One region of the Glutamicibacter sp. NPDC087583 genome, then DNA from elsewhere that is predicted to be linked to it. Evidence: riboswitches for the same ligand, from Rfam matches in the RefSeq annotation. Region 1 holds a riboswitch; the other holds the start of a gene.
The links. A riboswitch is a leader RNA that binds a small molecule or an ion and turns the genes downstream of it on or off. The one in region 1 is predicted to bind S-adenosylmethionine.
Positions count from the first base shown of each region.

Region 2: it holds a riboswitch for S-adenosylmethionine, as region 1 does, so the genes downstream of both, ACIOU9_RS12860 (acyl-CoA dehydrogenase family protein) here and ACIOU9_RS08960 (hypothetical protein) in region 1, are expected to answer to the same signal.

Region 1 covers NZ_JBIUWY010000002.1:606,086-612,351, reverse strand. Annotated here, with positions in the region: gene ACIOU9_RS08975 (DEAD/DEAH box helicase) at 1-977, opposite strand, end outside; gene ACIOU9_RS08970 (LOG family protein) at 1,064-2,254, shown strand; gene ACIOU9_RS08965 (VIT1/CCC1 transporter family protein) at 2,318-3,421, opposite strand; gene ACIOU9_RS08960 (hypothetical protein) at 3,476-3,742, opposite strand; SAM riboswitch class IV at 3,758-3,871, opposite strand; gene ACIOU9_RS08955 (DinB family protein) at 3,939-4,526, opposite strand; gene ACIOU9_RS08950 (helix-turn-helix domain-containing protein) at 4,660-5,226, shown strand; gene ACIOU9_RS08945 (hypothetical protein) at 5,363-5,779, shown strand; gene ACIOU9_RS08940 (APC family permease) at 5,886-6,266, shown strand, end outside.
Region 2 covers NZ_JBIUWY010000004.1:296,271-302,536, reverse strand. Annotated here, with positions in the region: gene ACIOU9_RS12880 (MFS transporter) at 1-492, shown strand, start outside; gene ACIOU9_RS12875 (LysR substrate-binding domain-containing protein) at 538-1,455, opposite strand; gene ACIOU9_RS12870 (MBL fold metallo-hydrolase) at 1,601-2,641, shown strand; gene ACIOU9_RS12865 (acyl-CoA dehydrogenase family protein) at 2,759-3,988, opposite strand; gene ACIOU9_RS12860 (acyl-CoA dehydrogenase family protein) at 4,017-5,243, opposite strand; SAM riboswitch class I at 5,294-5,384, opposite strand; gene ACIOU9_RS12855 (SdpI family protein) at 5,659-6,033, shown strand; gene ACIOU9_RS12850 (GntP family permease) at 6,109-6,266, opposite strand, start outside.

The DNA of each region.
Region 1 (6,266 bases):
AAACCATGCTCGGCGATGACACCGCTTGGTGCCTCCGGATCGAGAATGAGATCCTGGTTTGCAATGTGCAGGACACCGTCCAATTGCAGCCGTTGCTCATCCAGGGAGGCCTGCATGCTGAAGCTGGCTGGAGCAACGATGCGCACGCGCTGCTCGGATCGGGTCGTGATCAGCGGAATTCCCAGCTCATCAGCTTGGTCAAGCAGTGGCCAGAGCAGCTCGGAAGCGTACTCGTCCAGGAACAGCCAGTCTTCATCCACCTTGAACTGCAGCTGGCTGTCGCTGCGCGCCATGGAGGCAAAGCGGGTAAACCAGTGGTGCTGCGCCCGCAGCAGGTTCCAGCCGTAGGTCTTGAAGCCCAGGGTGGTCCAGCGAAGCTGGCCACGAACCCAACGGCCTTCGGTGTTGCGAACCATTGGGCGCACTCCCAAGCGGAAGCGCTTATTGCGGGTCGGGTGCGGGATGGTTCCGGTCGGCATCCATTGTTGCTGCTGGGTGGCGTCCTTCGAATCGAAGAGCAGGAACTGAAGCGCCATCGGCACTACCGGATCGTGCTGCGAACCAAGCAGGCCATCGGCCGGGCCCGGCTCGGACTCTTCAAACCATGAATCGATTTGCTGCGACCAAACTGTGTTCGGCTTCTCTTCCCGGGCAGGCACGGGGCGTGGCTGGGAAGCGATCTTGTTGGAGACAATAGCCAGTGCCGCGATGTGCGAGCAGATGCCCGGTGCGTCGCAGGTGCACTCGCACGATTCGATCTTCCACTCTCCACCGTCCATGAGGACCTGGATCATCGGAGAATATTCTTCGCCAGAATCGGTGACGGTGCCTTCGATCTGGTGGGTGCTTTCGTCGAATTCCACGTCAACCACGGAATTTGCTTCTGCAGCCAGGTTCTTTCCATAGAAGAAAGGAACGTTGCCCAGAAAAGCCAATAAGTGGCGGGCATCAATGGTTGGTGGAACAGATTCAATCATCCTCTCATCGTTTCACGTTCCGGGCCTTCGCGAAAGTTGAAGGGCCTTTCTGTGAATAATCACTATCTATGACGTAGCGTTGACGCATGTCCCAAGTGTGGCCCTACCTTCCAGCACGCGCAGTGAACATAACGACGCTCGTTGAATTCGACCGTCTCGCAGCCGAAGCGCTGGCTTCCCACCGCGCACGCGGAAAAGGCTGGCGAGTGCACCGTGTTGATCTGCGCGAACGGGATACCGTGCTGGAATCCTTGGATCTTTCCGAAGCGCTATTCATCGATTGCCAGTATTCCGCGCAAGGAGCGCAGATCGTGCAAGCCACTGGCGGGCTGTGCATGAGCTCGGGGGAGGAGGTTCCCTTCGAGACGGTGGCTCGCGGCTTGTATTCGCCGCATGAGTTGTACTCGGGGATCCGGACGCAGACCTACGAGCATGTGCCTGATGCGAAGATCTACGCGTACTCCCAGCAGCATGCAGCGGTGAATTCCGATAGCGATAGCAATGCGCTGGCAAGAACCCTGCATGATCACCACATTGGCCAGGCGCTGGTCTCGGCGGTGTACGAGGGCACGTTCAAGGAAACCCCGATTATCGGGGTGATGGGCGGGCATGCGATGAGCCGGGGCACTGCGCAGTATGCGCAAGCTTTGGAGCTTGGGCGCATGATTACCCGGGCCGGCTACGCGGTCGCCACCGGTGGAGGCCCCGGCGCAATGGAAGCCGCCAACGCCGGTGCGTGGCTGGCCGATTACGGGCAAGAAGATGTCGCTACGGCATTGCAGATGCTGGCCGAAGCGCCAGATGCGATCCATCAGCGCACCGGCTGGGCGAGAATTGCGCTGATGGTCAAGGAGCGTTTCCCGAGCCAGCGGCAGTCCCTGGGCGTGCCAACCTGGTTCTACGGCCATGAGCCGCCGAATCTGTTTGCCACCCAGATTGCCAAGTTCTTCACCAATTCCATTCGTGAAGCGATTTTGCTGGAGCAGTCCAACGGCGGGCTGGTAGTTCTGCCCGGGGCCGCCGGCACGGTGCAGGAAATCTTCCAGGATGCCTGCGAAAACTACTACGCTACCGGTGCTCGCGTGGTGCCGATGGTGCTGATCGGCAAGGACTATTGGACGAGGGATCTGCCTGCTTGGCCGCTGCTTCAGGCCCTGGCCAAGGACCGTGTCATGGAACAGAAGATTGCTCTGGTGGAAACCGCCGAAGAAGCGATGGAGTTCATCCAGAGCATGCAAACCCTGCGCCGGCGTACCCGGCGGCCGGAGAACAGCTAGAGCACGGCATGGAAAATGCCGGTAGAGCCAAAGCTGTACCGGCATTCGAATCGCAGCAGGCTGCTATCCGATGCTGACGTCGAAGATCAGGCCCAAGCAGTAGGTGATGGCCGCTGCGCCCCAGCCGATGGCTAGCTGGCGCAGGCCGCGCTTGAGCGGGGAGGCACCGGAAAGCAGTCCCACGATCCCTCCGGTGATCATCAGGGCCACGCCTACCAGGACTACCGAGACGAGGATCGCGGTCATGCCGGAGAGCCCAAGGATATAAGGCAGGATCGGCACGACCGCGCCGGAAGCGAAAAGGATGAACGAGGTGGCCGCCGCGCCGGTGGCCGACCCCAGTTCCTGGTGCTCCTTCTCGAGTTCTTCGCCGCGGCCTTCCGGGTTCAACGAGAAGTCGGGGTTGCAATCGCAGGTGAACAGGCCCATGCGTTCTGCGGCCCGGTGCGCTGCATCTTCATCGCTCATGCCGCGGGCCTTGTAGATCAGCACCAGCTCGTTGGCGTCCAGATCGAGGTTCGGGGCGGCGGTCAGCGTGACCTGGGTTGGTCGCGAGGCGGTCAGCAGCTCGCGCTGGGAACGCACCGAGACGTATTCGCCAGCTGCCATGGACAGTGCGCCGGCCAGCAAACCGGCAACACCGGAGAACAGCACGAAGGTCGCTGAAACACCGGTCGCACCGATACCCATGATCAACGCCAGGTTGGAAACCAGCCCGTCGTTGGCGCCGAAGACCGCAGCGCGGAAGTTGCCCGAAAGGCGCGCACGGCCTGCTGTAGCCAGCGCCCGGACGACCTCTTCGTGGACCTGTTCGTCGGCCGCCATCTGCGCGGTGGCGTCCTTGTCGTCGCGGTAGGGCGAACTGCTTTCGGAGCGCTGGGCCATGGCCAGCACGAAGACCGAACCGAAATGCAATGCCAGGAAACGCAGCATGGTGCGTCGCAGCGACGGGCGGACTTCCTTGAAATGCTCGCCGAGCAGGACGCGCCAGTGGGATTCGTGGCGGGCTTCCGCCTCTGCAAGGCCCAGCAGGATTTGCCGTTCTTGACCGGTTTTCTTTTCCGCGAGGGCCCTGTAGATGGAGCCTTCGGCGACTTCATCTGCGAGATACTTGCGCCATCGCTGGATCTGCGCTTTGGTAGGTTCGGTTTCTGGGTGCTGTGGCATCGCGACGATGACTCTCCTGGAACATGGATTTTCCAATGAAACCCGTGGATCGGATCAACCACCCAGTTTAGTCAGGGCTCCTGCACTTGGGAATTTGGCAAGGCTAAAAGCAATTCTCTTGCCCGCGGGATTTCCGGCTACCGGCAGCACCAGCTGCAATTCAGAAGTGGCCGGATCATAGGTCGGCCTGCGGGCGCAACGGGCAATGAGCCGTTCAAGCCTGAGCGGATCTGCAACGTAGCGGGTGCGCCAGCGCCCCTCGGCCTTGAACTGCACTTGGCCGGTCTGGCGGTCGATGACGGGCAGAATCGGATATGCCATGGAGGTCAACTCTCTTGCGAGCTCTTGCCCGTGCACCTGTTGATGCGCGGACCGCTTCCTCATCCGAACCACCCATGAACTTGGGGTTGGTGCGCGGCCAGTCGGAGCTTGGCGCCGCGTCTCGTGAAGCAACATTTCCGATGGTACCGCCGGCGGTAGGGCCCGGTGAAGTCCGAATGCGTAATATGACTGCGGCTCAGCTGCCCGGGGCAAAGGCATTGGCCAGTTGCTGCAGCTTCTCGCGTTGTTCGGCCCATTGCCCCGCGGTGTAGCCGGGCAGCAGATCCAGTTGCGCGGTCCAGCCAGCACGGCCATCGAGCTGCTCGCGGATAATATCCAGATGCCCTGCATGCCGGGAGGTTTCGGCGAGCGCATGGATGAGCAGGTGGTCCAAGGTGGTTTTGCCAGCTGGCCCCCACCACGGTACCTCTACGGGACAGTCCAGGGGCAGATCGCTGATGGCTTCATCGGCGAAGGCGATGGCTTTCCGATACAGGCCGATCAGCTGTTGCGCATCCATATCTGCTGGCGGGAGGAAATCCGCGTCGGGATCATGCGGCGCAATGAATTCGCGAACGTAGCGGTCATCGGCCCTGCGCTTGAGGCAGGTGCCGAAATATTCGTATTCATTGATCGCCAAATGGTGCAGTACTCCCAGGATATGGGTGCCTGTAGGGGTGAGCGGAGTGCGTGCCAGGTGTTCGGCGAGGCCTTCTGCCTTGTAGATCGCATTCTCGCGCGCGTCGTTCAGGTACCCGCAGAGCTTGTCCTTGGTGCTGTCCATGGGCAGAGTCTAGTGAGCGCTGCAGTCTCGCGGTAGAGGGCGCGGTGTGTTTACCATTGGTAAACTTGCCCCGCAGGCCTTGAAGCCAAAGTGGTTGCGGTTGTTGCTGCAGAAAACGTCGAGGAGCCAAACGATGAAAACCTTGCCAGTTGAACCAACCGGTGCCGCGATCAATATCGGTGCGAGGCTGCGCGGGGTGCGCCAGACCCAGCGTATGACCATTGACCAGGTCGCCGAGCTATCCGGACTGACCAAGGGTTTCCTCTCGCGTGTGGAGCGCGACCTGACCAGCCCTTCGGTTTCCACTCTTTTGCGGTTGTGCGAAGTGCTGGGCATGGAGGTCGGTACCCTCTTCGAGGTTCCTGAAACGAAACTGGTCCGACTGGAGCAGGCACCCCGTGTTTCCCTGGGCGGTGACGGCATCACGGAGCAGCTGGTCACGCCGCGCAGCGAGAAGCGGGTGCAGATGATTCGCGCCGAGATTGCGCCCAAGGGCACCGGTGAAGCGGAGCTGTATTCGGTGGATTGCGAGCTGGAAGTGCTGCACGTGATCGCTGGAAAATTCATCCTGGTATTGCCTGATCAGCGCGTAGAACTCGAAGCAGGCGATACGATCACCTTCCCCGGGCGTGAACCGCATAGCTGGGAAAACGATTCTGATGAGGTTGCCGTGGTTACCTGGACGCTGATCCTCTCATGACGCCAATCCCTTGCGCTTGCTGCCATGGCACGGCATGCGCAGTGCGGCTGCGCGTTCGTCTGCGGGGAGATGAACCGCGTATTCTAGGAACGATGCGTTGTTCCGGGCGCTCGGGACAATCAGTGATGGGAGAGGCGTGAGGACAGGCGAACCAACCGCTGCGCAAGATCAACTGCGCAGTATCAGCTGGTGGGCTTCGATACTTTTCGGCGTTCTTATTGGCACCACCTTGACCTGGATCCGCACCCAACGCAATTTCTTCTTCATTGGCGCCGCGATTCTGGCCGTCGTCATTGTCACCATTGGCGTGCGGACGATTCGCCGACGGGCACGCTTCCCGGTGATGGCGCAGGCGCGCACCTCGTGGGCGTATGTGCTGTGGACAGGTGTCCTGCTGGTCCTGGCCGGACCGATCCAGCTGGTGTACGTAGCTGATGACCTTTCCGAACTGACTATCAAATCGCTGGTCATGTCCGCAGGCTTCTGCCTGGGCATTCACGAGGTCGACCGCGCGCTGGTGAAAGCCAGCAAGAAGCGCTCCGGCGAGGCCTAGCCTCCCGATTTGGGCAAAATAGCCTGAAATGTAGTCAAAACATCCAATACCCTTAAGCGCGTTTTTGCATAGTGTGATCCTGACCAACTTTCCAGAAGGGGTTGCCATGTCAGGAAAAACCGCGAAGAACCACACCGCAGAACCAGGCCTCAAGCAGGTCCTCGGCCGCTGGGACGCCTTGGCCATAGGCGTGGGCGCGATGATCGGCTTTGGCTGGGTCGTGCTCACCGGCGACTGGATCACCACCGCCGGCCCGTTCGGAGCCACGCTGGCCATGCTGGTTGGCGGTGGCATCATGGCAGTAGTCGGCCTGACCTATGCCGAACTCGTTGCGGCCATGCCGAAAGCAGGCGGTGAGCACAACTACTTGCTGCGCGCCATGGGCGCCCGCTGGTCTTTTGCCGGTTCGTGGGCCATCGTCGGCGGCTACATCACGATCGTGGCCTTTGAAGCAGTGGCACTGCCCAAATCCGTGCTCTATCTCTTC
Region 2 (6,266 bases), on a different contig from region 1:
CGCACTGCGGTGCTGAACATCAAGGCCATTGGCGCCGCGTTGACCGTGGTGGGCATCTGGGTTTCATCGCGCTATTCAGACAAGCTGGGCCGCCGCCCGGTCATGATGGTCGGCATCCTCGCCGGCGCCGTGGCCGCCCTGCCGATCATGTGGATGCTGGAACTGGGCCAGCTGTGGCTCTTCGCCATCGCGCTGTTCGTGGCCAACGGCATCATCCAGGCCTTCATCTTCGGGCCGTTCGGCGCGTTCACCGCGGAGCTGTTCCCAACCCGCATCCGCTACACCGGCGCTTCGCTGGTCTACCAGCTCTCCTCCACCGTGGGCGCGGGTTTCACCCCGATGATCGTTGCAGGCCTGGTGCTGCTGGGCGGCGGATCGCTGTGGATCGCCGGAGCCGTTTGGGCCGCCGCGTTCATCGTCGCCGCCCTGGCCATGCGCGGCATCAAGGAAGGCCGCGACGCCGACCTCGAGGCCGAGGAAATGAGCCACTAGCCTCCCGACTGGCGAAAGCGCGGGGCCGGTTGGAACCTGCGGGTTCTAACCGGCCTTGCGCTCTTTCTCGGCTCCGGCTTCCTCGCAGAAATCCAAGAACGCGCGCAGCCGCAAGCTAGGGCGGTCCGAAGCGGTGTAGGCCACGCAGATATCGCTCACGCCAACCTCGCCCTCGATCTCCAATACCGACAGCGGCAAGCCGTCGTAGCTCAGGTTGACCGGCGGGCGCTGCACCAGAACGGTATAGCCCAAACCCCGAGCCACCATCCCGCGCACCGCCTCGAAGCTCTGCGAACTCCACCGCACCTTGGGGTCCAAGCCCGACATGCGAAGATTCACCAGCTGGTTATCGCGCACCGTGGGGATGTCCAGGGAGACGAAGTCGTCGTCGGCCAGTTCGCTCAAGGCGACGGAGGTGCGATCGGCCAGCCGGTGATTTCCTCCCACCAGCACATAGGGCCGGCCCGACATCACCGTACGCGAAGAGACCTGCGGCAGCAGGTGGCGGGTATGGGTGAGCACCGCATCCAGGTGGCCCTTGAGCATGCGCTCCTGCAGGTCGGCCCCGTCCCCCTCCACGAGGGTGACCTGCAAGTCCGGGTGCACATTGGTGAAGCGTTCGCAGATCACCGGGATCCAGAAAGCGGCCAGCGAGGAATAGCAGCCGATCACCAAAGGGCCGGAGAGCTTGGTCTGGCGTTCGACAATCTGGTCCTGCACTTCTTCGGCATGGCGCACCAGGGCCCGCGAGTCCAGCAGGAAGTCGGTGCCGACAGCCGTGAGCACCACGCCGCGGGCACGTCTGCGCACCAGCAGCTGCGAGCCGACGGCGCGTTCCAGCTCGTCCATGGACTGGGACATGGCTGCCTGGGAAATATGGCACTGCTCCGCTGCGGCGGAGATGGAGCCGAGTTCAGCGACGGCGACGAAGTACTGCAGCTGGCGCAGGGTGTAGTTGATCACCCGCCCAGTCTAGCCAGCGGGCAGCGGACCACTGCCAACTAGAAAATGTTATGAGGCGAATAATCTATTATTCCTTGACTACTTCATTGCCTCCGCGGATGATGGCATCAGCTTGCCGATGAAATAACCCGTCTACAGGAGACAGATGAAGCCAGTGATGAAGACCGGAATGCATGCAGTGGCGCTTGGAACTGCTGGCGGCCCGCTATTGAGGCCGGATCCAGGAACCGGTCACCGTCGCGGAATTTCTACCGCGATCGTTGTGGACGGCCACGCTTACTTGGTGGATTGCGGCCATGGCGTCGGTTTGGGCCTGGCTGAGATCGGGATTCACCCCACTGCCCTGCGCGGAATTTTCATTACCCATCAGCATTCAGACCACGTCATTGACCTGAATTCTGTCATGGTCCTGGGCGGCCTTGGGTTCCGCGGCACCGAGGGTCGGCAGGTTCCTGTTTTCGGACCGGGTGATCTAGGAGTGCTGCCCTCGATGCAGACAGCGGCCGAAGAGCCGGAAGCCATATTTCCGCAGTCGCCCACACCCGGGACCAACGCCATGGTCAACTTGCTGCTGCGCGCCCATGCGACAGATCTCAACGATCGCCGACGGGATTCGGCGGCACCTGATATTTCGGATATTTTCCATGGCGTAGATATCGAGATTCCCGCCAGCACAGGCTTCCACCCCAACCACAACAACCATCCGGACATGGAGCCTTTTGAAATATACGCTGATCGGCATGTAAAAATTAGCGCTATCCTGGTCCAGCACCAACCTATCGCTCCGGCATTCGCATTCCGCTTTGATTCGAGATATGGATCGGTCGTGGTTTCCGGCGATACAGCGCCAAGCGCAAATCTTGCGCGCCTGTCCCAAGGCTGCGACTTGCTGTTCCATGAAGCTATTGATCTGGAGGCCATCGCTCGTAGCTACCCGCATGCTTCATCCTCCGAACTGGAAGCGAGCATGGGACATCATCGGCGCGCGCACACCACCGCAGAAGACGCAGGTCGAATCGCCCAGCGGGCTGGAGCACGGAACTTGGCGCTGCATCATTTGGTTCCCGCTGGATCTGGAATGGAAGTTTGGCAGCGGGCTTCGAAACAGTTCTCTGGCGGCCTCTTCGTGCCCCGCGACTTGGATATCTTCCATATCGCAAGTGGCACGGTTACCCAGGTGCGCTAGGGCCAAGGCCGGCAGCTATCCGTCAGGCGACTGGAACGATGGTCGATCAATTGCCCCGGGCCGACGGCCTTGAGCCCAGCACCGGCAAAGGATGCTGGGCTCGCAAGACCAAGGAATCTACTTTGATGCACCAATCGCCCACACGCGCGGAAGCTCGGTGCCATTGACCGCCAGGTCGCCAATCAACCTCGCCTTGAACACCCAGGGGTTGTGGTTGCCGGCGGTACGGGCATTGCGCCAGTGCCGGTCCAGGTTCTTGGTAACGCTCGTGGCGCTGGCGGCCAGCGCATCGAAAGCGTGGGTGATTGCGTTGAGGACCAATGGCGTGAGCACCACCTGCGCCTGGGCGCTGGCCTGCTCTGCCGCATCGTTGGCTGCTTCGTCCTCTTCCCCGGTCACCTCGCCGGTGTGCAGCGCCTGCGCAGTTTCATAGGCTCCCTGCAATGCCGTCGACACTCGTTCCACCGTTGCCGCGGCAGCGAAGGCCGCCGCGGAGACCTCGCCGATCACCTGCAGCAGCTGCGGGTCTTCGGCCGCCAGATTGGCCGCGGCATGGCTGAAGGTCCGCTTGCGCGCCTTCAGCTCGGCGGCGAAGTCGCGCTCGGCTGCTTTGGCGGAGCCGGCCAGAACAGCGAGCAGCACCTGCTGGTAGAAAGCTGTCTGGTACTTGAAACGCGTATCGAAGTCGATGAGGTCTTCTTCGGCGACAATCGCATCGGTGAAGGTGGAGGTGCCGGTACCCGTGGTGCGCTGGCCGAAGCCATCCCAGTCATCGGCCAGCTCGACGCCGGGCTGGTGGCGGTTGACTGCGGCGATCACGCGCTTTCCGGTGTCGGTGCGCTCTGCGTAGGTATCCAGCCAGTCGGCGAAGATCGAGCCGGTGGAGTAGTACTTGGTGCCGTTGATCTTGAATCCTCCCTCGCCGTCCGGGGTGACCTTGGTGATCACGTCCCCGACCTTGACGGTGCCGACCTCGGTCCAGGAGTTGCCCACCAGTTCTCCCGCCACGAAGCGGGCCAGCCACTTGTCGCGCCCCGGACCGGGGGCCGCAACCAGACGGTCCTCGACGAAGGCGAAGTGCGCGCGCAGCGCTTGGGCAATATTGGAATCCGCCGCCGCGAGATCCACGAAGAGCTCGAAGAGTTCGGGCAGCGTAGCACCGGCACCCCCGTGCGATTCCGGGACCCGAACCGCACCAAAGCCGGCAGCGGCCAGGTCCGCGACCTGCTGGTAGGGCAATTCGCCGGTGCGGTCGCGTTCGGCTGCGCCCTGCGCAATGCGCGCGAAGAGCGGTGCGAAGCGGTTTTTGAGGCCTGCGAGTCGATTGCCAGTTGCAAGTACAGTCATCGTTCAGTCCAATCCGGGAGAAGTTTTCTTAGGTGTACAGCGAGAGCGGCTGGGACTCTCCGCGCAGGAAGTAGGCGCCGACCTCGATCTTCTTGTAGTCCACTGGGTCGTGCAGCGAATGGGTGCGCACATTGCGCCAGTACAGGTCCAGGCCCACCGAGTTCGCAGTCGAAGATGAACCGGTCACCTCGAAGATCCGGTTCGCCACCTCCACTCCCACCTCAGTGGAGACCACCTTGGCTTCAGCAATTTCCACGGCCAACGCCGCTCGTTCGGGCTGGGTGACTTCCCCGGCCTTCGAGAGCAGGGCATCGAATTTCCGGCCCAGCTTCTCGGTCAGCGCCGCCACTGCTGCGGTGCGGGCTTTGAGCTCTCCGACGGTGCGCTGGAAGATCGGGTCCTGCGAGTAGGTCTCTGCCTGCGAGAACAGCCAGGCGTTCTTGCGGCCCAGCAAGATCTGCTTGCCGCGCTCCAGTGCTCCCTGGGCGATGCCCAGGTAGAAGTTGGCGAAGGCCAACTGGATACCGGGGGTAAGCAGGGTGGAGACCGGTTCATCGGTGACGAATCCCAGCAAGTCCCCTGCTTCGAGCCGCACGTTGTGGAACTTCAAGGAATTCGACGCGCTCAGCCGCTGTCCCAGGTAGTCCCAGTCGTCAACGATTTCCAAGCCATCGATATCGCGTGGCAGAACCAACGCGAGAATCTGCCCGTCGTATTCTCCGCCCTGGACCAGCGCGTTGATGACGATGACCTCGCCAACACCGGAACCCGTGGAGAATCGCTTGGCTCCATTCAGTCGGTAGCCGTCCCCTTCGGCGCTCAGCGTCAAATCCGGATCAACTGGATTCACCGAATCGCCCCAGAGCCAGCCACCTTCCACGGTGCGCTGCCACCATGCCCCTTGCGCTTCTGCTGGGGCGTAGAACGCAATGCCGGACTGGTTGATGTAGTGGTAAGCCAGCAACTGCGAGATGGAGCCATCAGCTGCGGCCAGTATGCGGACCGCTTCGAAAGCCGTTTCCCAATGGGCTCCGGCTCCGCCGAATTCTGCAGGCACCAAGAGATTGAGCAACCCGGCTTCGCGCAGCAGCTGCACTTCGGCGAAAGGCTGGGCGTTCTTTCGGTCGCGTTCGAGCGCGTCAGCCGCCAGCTTGTCAGCTACTTGCTGGGCGACGTCGCGCCAATGAGCCAGTTCAGCTTCATCAGCAGTGCCGGTGTAGGGCACGCGCGGCAATTGGGTATCCAGTACAGTCATCTTCGTTCTCCTCTTGGGCTATGGATTCCGAAGGATGCAGAAAATCTGCGGATCCATCGAACCTGGCGTTAGCACTACCTGCGGAGTGCAGGCTTGCTGCGGCATCTCGGAGCCAGGTCTCTCAGCCGCTCTGGATGGGTTGTGCTCCGAGTCAAGCATTACTGGCAGGTCCTCGGGAAGGGCGCTGTCATGCGGAGGAACAGCAGGACAAAATACGTCATCTTCGCGCCTTCGCCCTGCCGGAAAACGGGCGGATAAGACGTCATATGACCTTCGCATGACGCAATTGGCATGCCGGAACTGGATCTCAAGAGCGTTCCCGCAGGCATCGATTGGGAACACAGCGTGGATCAGGGCACTTCCATGCGACCGCATAGAATGGCCATTCAAGATCAATCGGCAGAAGAGGCGGCAAGTGGATCCAGCAGGCGTGATTGCCTTCATGTTCGGGTTGCTGAGCATAACGCTGGTCGCAGCGTTCCTCGCCCCGATGGCACGGGACCGGAAGCTCGCTCGCAATGCGGCGATCGGCATCAAGACGCGCCACACCTTGGCCAGCGATGGGGCCTGGCTCGCCGGGCATCAGCAGGCTGCGCCCCTGCTTGCCGCGGCTTCCTGGGCCGGTTGGGCGGCATTGGCCAGCGCAGCAGTTCTCTGCCTGCTGGGCCAATTCGGTTTCGCCTTCGCCGCGACCGGAACCGGCTACCTGGCCGCCATCGCGTTGCTGGTGATCTCGACTGCCACAGCGAATAAGGCCGCGCGGAGCTTCCCGGCGGCAGGCCTGGGCTAATCCAGCACTGCTTAAAGCAACGGATCGCGCCATCTGCCGATGGCGCGATCCGTTGCTTTCTTGGAAGGCGTGCTGCTAAAGCAGTACGGCTCCCAGGACCAGTACAGTCAGGAACCCCGCGGTGCCCTGGATGGCGGTAGCCACGCTCAGGGTCTTGTAGGCGGTGATCACCGGAATGCGGCTGAGCTGCGAGACGACCCAGAAGTAGGAGTCGTTGGCGTGCGAGACAACCA